Regions from separate parts of the Enterobacter cloacae complex sp. HYC080_NIDB genome, predicted to be linked through region 2. Evidence: predicted binding sites of a transcription regulator. Region 2 holds the regulator's gene; each other region holds the start of a gene.
What was found. Region 2 encodes PurR, which represses purine synthesis genes. Its sites were predicted from a motif close to CANGCAAACGTTTGCNTG; they were not measured.
Positions count from the first base shown of each region.

Region 1 (2,267 bases), 960 kb from region 2:
CACACCAGACACTGCCGACGACGGCGTACGGATGACCCTTCGCCTACAAGACGCGAGTCGATGACTTTGGTATCCACAGCGGAGCAGAATGGGCAATGCATACGGTATCCCTGTTATCCGGTTAACTGAGTTTCATTTTACCCTGATCTGGCCTGACAACAAAGGAAGAGCTTTTTGAGACAAAGGATCTATGTCTGACGGCACGTTGCTGGCTACCATTAGGGAGATCCGTTATTTCAAGGAAATAAACGCTATGACAAGACGTTACCTGAGAATTTTACTGGTGGGGAGCCTCTTCACCCTCAGTGCCTGTGCACAGCAAACCGAAGTCCGTCAGATGAAACAGAGTGTGAATACACTTAATACGGCGATGGACAAACTGAACAAAGAAACGGTGAAGATCACCCAGCAAAACGCGCTGAACGCCAAATCCAGCAGCGGGGTATACCTGCTGCCTGGCGCGAACACACCTGCGCGGCTGAATAGCCAGATTGGCACGCTGAAAATGTCGCTGGTCAATGTGGCAGCGAATGCAGATGGTACGCGCGCAACATTGCGCATTCAGGGAGAATCCAACGATCCGCTGCCCGCTTTTAGCAGCACCGTTGAGTGGGGACAGATCCAGGGCACGACGGAGAATTACCAGGAAGTGAACGTGAAGAACCAGCTCTTCACCGCCCCGGCCAGCGTTTTAGCGCCCAGTGATGTGGATATTCCGCTGCAGTTAAGCGGCCTTACGCCAGAACAGTTAGGCTTTATCCGCATTCACGACATCCAACCCGCCGCGCAGTAAACCCTTCCTTCTGAGCGGAGTGAAATGTCACTCCGCTAACATTTACATTTCGTATGGATTGGCAACATAAATGATTGCCGCTACAATCCCGGCCGTTTAAAGTACGCAAACGTGAACGCAATCGATTACGCGTGTGAGAGATATGTGAAACAACACATATTTTTGTGAGCAAGGATTCCTATAATAGGCTCCGCAGAAACACGAAATATTTAGAAACGCAATTCGCGCATTTTTCACTCCCGGAAGGGAATTTCAATCAGTGGCATGATTATGAAAAAAACATTACTCGCAGCTGGCGCCGTGCTGGCACTGTCCTCCTCTTTCACTGTTAACGCAGCGGAAAACGACAAACCACAATATCTCTCCGACTGGTGGCACCAGAGCGTTAACGTGGTTGGTAGCTATCACACCCGTTTCGGACCACAGATCCGCAACGATACCTACCTGGAATACGAAGCATTTGCCAAGAAAGACTGGTTTGATTTCTACGGCTACATGGATGCTCCGGTCTTCTTCGGCGGTAACACCGATGCAAAAGGTATCTGGAACCACGGTTCTCCGCTGTTTATGGAAATCGAACCACGCTTCTCCATCGATAAGCTGACCGGTACCGATCTGAGCTTTGGTCCGTTCAAAGAGTGGTACTTCGCAAACAACTACATCTACGATATGGGCCGCAACAAGTCCGGTCGTCAGAGCACCTGGTACATGGGTCTGGGTACGGACATCGATACTGGCCTGCCAATGAGCCTGTCCCTGAACGTATATGCTAAGTACCAGTGGCAGAACTACGGTGCGGCAAACGAAAACGAGTGGGACGGCTACCGTTTCAAAGTGAAATACTTTGTGCCAATCACTCAGCTGTGGGGCGGCAACCTGAGCTATATCGGCTTCACCAACTTTGACTGGGGCTCAGACCTGGGCGATAACGACTTCCGCGATCTGAACGGTAAGAAAGCACGTACCAATGATTCTATCGCGTCCAGCCACATCCTGGCGCTGAACTACGATCACTGGCACTATTCCGTGGTTGCGCGTTACTGGCACAACGGTGGTCAGTGGAACGACGATGCCAGCCTGAACTTCGGCAACGGCGATTTCAGCGTTCGTTCTACCGGTTGGGGTGGTTACCTGGTCGTGGGTTACAACTTCTAACCCGTGCGGGACTGTGCGGGCTGATGCCCTCACCCTGCCCCTCTCCCACAGGGAGAGGGAACAAATACTAAAAACGGCAACATACGTTGCCGTTTTGCTTTTACCTCGCCGCCGGGCAAAAAAGCCAGCTCAAGAGCTGGCTTTTTATTGCTTAACCTTGCGCAAAAAATCCGCCAGAGACCTGTCCGCACTTTCGCTAAACCGTCTCTCCGTCTGCACGATATTGAGACATCTGTCGAGCCGGAAACAGCGATAGTCATCGCGCCGTTCACACCACGCCGCCAGCAGCCAGCGCTCTCCCCAGAAGAACAAGCCCAGC
Region 1 covers NZ_CP114212.1:3,515,230-3,517,496, forward strand. Annotated here, with positions in the region: gene nrdR (transcriptional regulator NrdR) at 1-101, opposite strand, end outside; gene O1723_RS16780 (SadB/YajI family lipoprotein) at 254-793, shown strand; gene O1723_RS16785 (nucleoside-specific channel-forming protein Tsx) at 1,064-1,948, shown strand; gene O1723_RS16790 (helix-turn-helix transcriptional regulator) at 2,093-2,267, opposite strand, start outside.
Region 1: the regulator PurR is predicted to act here: its motif matches at 908-925, upstream of O1723_RS16785 (nucleoside-specific channel-forming protein Tsx).

Region 2 (2,267 bases):
AGTTAACAAAATGGCAAAAGATTTTTGCCTGAGAAGTAACAATCCGGTAAACCGGGAGGGAGAAGATTCTCCCTCCGCGTAAATCAGTGCAGCGCAGCCGTCAGGCCAGCCGCCACAATCAGCGCCAGCACAACGATGGTGGTGAACAGCGAAAACTTCAGATCGGAACTCATCAATTTTTCTCCTTTTAATCCCCCCACGAAAAGTGAGCTTGCTCATTTTTGCACAGTTTACGTCAAAAATCTTCCCGGATTTAAGCTGATAACCACTTTACCTCTTCCCCTTTTCATCAAGATAGGACAAAATTCCACGCTAAATTTATTAGCGTACCGGCCATTGACCCCCTCCTGACGTCCCGTGTCGTTTTCCTGGCGTACCGCAATCTAAAATTGCGTGATAAGGGTGAGAGAAGGCAAACGTTTACCTTCAAGTATTTCAGGAGTTTAGGATATGGTCTGGAGTGACATTTAATGGCAACAATTAAAGACGTAGCAAAACGCGCAAACGTTTCCACTACAACCGTATCACATGTAATTAACAAAACCCGCTTTGTGGCGGAAGAGACGCGCAACGCCGTCTGGGCAGCAATCAAAGAGCTGCACTACTCGCCAAGTGCGGTTGCGCGCAGCCTCAAGGTGAATCACACCAAATCGATTGGTCTGCTGGCGACCAGCAGCGAAGCGGCCTATTTTGCTGAGATCATTGAGGCGGTAGAGAAAAACTGCTTCCAGAAAGGCTATACCCTGATTCTGGGCAACGCGTGGAACAGCATTGAAAAACAGCGAGCCTATCTCTCCATGATGGCGCAGAAGCGCGTGGATGGCCTGCTGGTGATGTGTTCCGAGTACCCGGAATCCGTACTGTCGATGCTTGAAGAGTATCGACATATCCCGATGGTGGTGATGGACTGGGGTGAAGCCCGTGCGGATTTCACGGATTCCGTTATCGACAACGCCTTTGAAGGCGGCTATATGGCGGGCCGTTATTTGATCGAACGCGGTCATCGTGAGATTGGCGTGATCCCGGGTCCGCTTGAGCGTAACACCGGTGCAGGTCGTCTGGCTGGCTTTATGAAAGCAATGGAAGAAGCGCTGATCACCGTGCCAGAAAACTGGATCGTACAGGGTGACTTTGAGCCGGAATCAGGCTACCGCGCGATGCAGCAGATTGTCTCCCAGCAACATCGTCCTACCGCCGTTTTCTGCGGGGGCGACATCATGGCGATGGGCGCGCTCTGTGCGGCCGATGAGCTGGGTCTGCGCGTCCCGCAGGACATTTCCGTGATCGGCTATGACAACGTGCGCAACGCACGCTTCTTTACCCCTGCGCTGACCACCATTCACCAGCCGAAAGATTCGCTGGGTGAAACGGCCTTCAACATGCTGCTCGACAGGATCGTCAACAAACGTGAAGAGTCGCAGTCCATTGAAGTCCACCCGCGCCTCATCGAACGCCGTTCCGTTGCGGATGGTCCGTTCCGCGACTACCGTCGTTAATCGCTTTACGGAGCCAGTCACACTGGCTCCCGTAACCATTCCCGGTTAAGCGTTTCGCTGTCCCCCAGATAATCCAGCAGCCAGGCCATAGCAGGTGAAACATCATTTTGTTGCCAGGTCAGGCAGCAAGCCGCATCCGGGAACGGATTCTCCAGCGTCAGTTCAACCCACTCGCCGGTGTCGATTCTCGGGCGCGCAAAATGAACGGGCACCATCGCGACGCACAGCCCTGCACTGAGGCAGGTCGCCGACGATTCCCAGTCCGGGGCGACCACGCGACGCTGGTTATCCAGCAGCCAGGTGATACGCTTGGGCAGCGAGCGGGAGGTGTCCTCCAGCACCAGCGACGGCCAGTTACGCAGGGTATCGTCGCTTAACGGCCCCTCCATGGCCGCCAGGGGATGATCGCGTGCCACTACGCATTTCCAGCTCAGCATCCCCATATCGCGAAAGGCGTAGCGTCCCCCAACCGGAATCGCCTGCGTCGCCCCAATCGCCATTTCTACCCTGCCGTCCGACAGCGCGTCCCACACGCCGTTGAACACTTCCTGCGAAACACGCAACTCAACGTCAGAAAAATGACGATAGAAATCGACGATCATTTGCCGGGTGCGCTCCGGCTTCACGATATTATCGACCGCGATGGAAAGATGCCCCCGCCAGCCGTTAGCGATCTGCTGACACTGTTCGCGGGTGATCTGCATTTTTTTGATAACAGAACGCCCTTCTTTCAAAAACCACGCCCCGGCAGGCGTTAATTCCACATCACGA
Region 2 covers NZ_CP114212.1:2,551,447-2,553,713, forward strand. Annotated here, with positions in the region: gene cydH (cytochrome bd-I oxidase subunit CydH) at 84-173, opposite strand; gene purR (HTH-type transcriptional repressor PurR) at 471-1,496, shown strand; gene punR (DNA-binding transcriptional activator PunR) at 1,514-2,267, opposite strand, start outside.

Region 3 (2,267 bases), 860 kb from region 2:
TCAGGCGTTTCGCGCCAAAGTTCACACCCCCTGGATCCAGACGCTGTTTCTTGCCCTGCCGCTCTTTGTCCGTAAACGCATCGCAGCCAGAATGCGTGCGGGCAGTAAAGCCGCTAACAGCAGTAAATCCATGACCATCATGGACGTCAATCCGCAGGCCGTAGTGAGCGTAATGGAAAAACATGGGGTTCAGTGGTTAATCCACGGTCATACCCACCGCCCTGACGTTCATTCCCTTCTTGCCAACGGCGAACCGGCCCATCGCGTCGTACTGGGTGCCTGGCACAGCGAAGGTTCCATGGTCAAAGTGACGCCTGAGGGTGTTGAGCTGATTGCGTTTCCGTTTTAACCCTCACACTATCATTCTATTTTTTTGAACAATATCGGCAAATTGTTTCGATTTTAATCAGCCCGTGGTCGGCCTATTATTTATCACATCAGGGCAACACGCCCTATCACAGATAAAATACTTAAGGAATACGACCATGAAATCCATCAAAACTTTCGTTGCAGTTGCCGCTCTTTCCCTGGTTTCTTTCGGTTCTTTCGCTCAAAGTGTGAGCGCAACCGCCTCTACCCTTGACCGTGCAGAAGCGAAAATTGCCGCGCAGGCTGCTGAACAAGGCGCGTCTTACAAAATCACGAGCGCCCAGTTCAACAACCGCGTACACATGACGGCAGAACTGACTAAATAATGATTGCCCATCGACGAAAACAGACCGCCAGATGCGGTCTGTTTTGTTATGCCTTACGGCCTACAACGGCTCAAGATTTAACCGCGCAACCGTTTTCCTTGCCCGTATAACATGCTATTCTCTGTGCCCTCGAAAGCAGTGTGTTTCGCACCACAGGAGTTTTAAGACGCATGTCTTCCCGCAATAATCCGGCGCGTGTCGCCATCGTGATGGGGTCCAAAAGCGACTGGGCTACCATGCAGTTCGCCGCCGAAATCTTTGAAATCCTGAATGTTCCGCACCACGTTGAAGTGGTCTCCGCGCACCGTACACCGGACAAACTGTTCAGCTTCGCCGAAAGCGCCGAAGAGAATGGCTATGAGGTGATCATTGCCGGTGCGGGCGGCGCAGCACATCTGCCCGGCATGATTGCCGCTAAAACCCTGGTACCGGTTCTCGGTGTCCCGGTCCAAAGCGCCGCGTTAAGCGGTGTGGATAGCCTCTACTCCATCGTCCAGATGCCGCGCGGTATCCCTGTCGGCACACTGGCGATTGGTAAAGCGGGTGCGGCTAATGCCGCCCTGCTGGCGGCGCAAATTCTTGCGACGCACGATAAAGCATTACACCAGCGTCTGGCGGAGTGGCGTAAAGCCCAGACCGATGAGGTGCTGGATAATCCAGACCCGCGGGGTGCGGCATGAAGCAGGTTTGCGTCCTCGGTAACGGCCAGTTAGGCCGCATGCTGCGCCAGGCCGGTGAACCGCTGGGTATTGCCGTCTGGCCTGTCGGGCTGGATGCCGAACCGGAAGCGGTACCGTTCCACCAGAGCGTGATCACCGCCGAGATCGAACGCTGGCCGGAAACCGCGCTGACCCGCGAGCTGGCCCGCCATAACGCCTTCGTTAACCGCGACGTGTTTCCGATCATTGCCGACCGTCTGACGCAAAAGCAGCTGTTCGACAAGCTCGGTCTGGCGACCGCGCCGTGGCAGCTGTTGTCCGATAAAGGCGAGTGGAATGACGTGTTCGCGATGCTGGGCGAGCTGGCGATCGTGAAGCGCCGCGTCGGCGGCTACGACGGCCGCGGCCAGTGGCGTCTGCGTGCGCACGAAACCGCGGAGCTGCCGGACGACTGCTACGGCGAGTGTATCGTTGAGCAGGGCATCAACTTTAGCGGCGAAGTGTCCCTGGTTGGCGCACGCGGGCATGACGGACACACCGTCTTTTATCCGCTGACGCATAACCTGCATCAGGACGGCATTCTGCGCACCAGCGTCGCCTTCCCTCAGGCAAATGCCGACCAGCAGGCGCAGGCGGAAGACATGCTCTCAGCCATAATGCACGAGCTGGGTTACGTGGGCGTGATGGCGATGGAGTGTTTTGTTACCCCATCCGGCCTGCTGATCAACGAGCTGGCGCCGCGCGTGCATAACAGCGGCCACTGGACGCAAAACGGTGCCTCCATCAGCCAGTTCGAGCTCCACCTGCGTGCCATCACCGATTTGCCACTGCCGCAGCCGGTCGTGAACAGCCCGTCGGTAATGATCAACCTGATCGGGACCGATCTGAACTACGACTGGCTCAAGCTGCCGCT
Region 3 covers NZ_CP114212.1:3,414,469-3,416,735, forward strand. Annotated here, with positions in the region: gene lpxH (UDP-2,3-diacylglucosamine diphosphatase) at 1-349, shown strand, start outside; gene O1723_RS16300 (YdgH/BhsA/McbA-like domain containing protein) at 486-695, shown strand; gene purE (5-(carboxyamino)imidazole ribonucleotide mutase) at 866-1,375, shown strand; gene purK (5-(carboxyamino)imidazole ribonucleotide synthase) at 1,372-2,267, shown strand, end outside.
Region 3: the regulator PurR is predicted to act here: its motif matches at 778-795, upstream of purE (5-(carboxyamino)imidazole ribonucleotide mutase).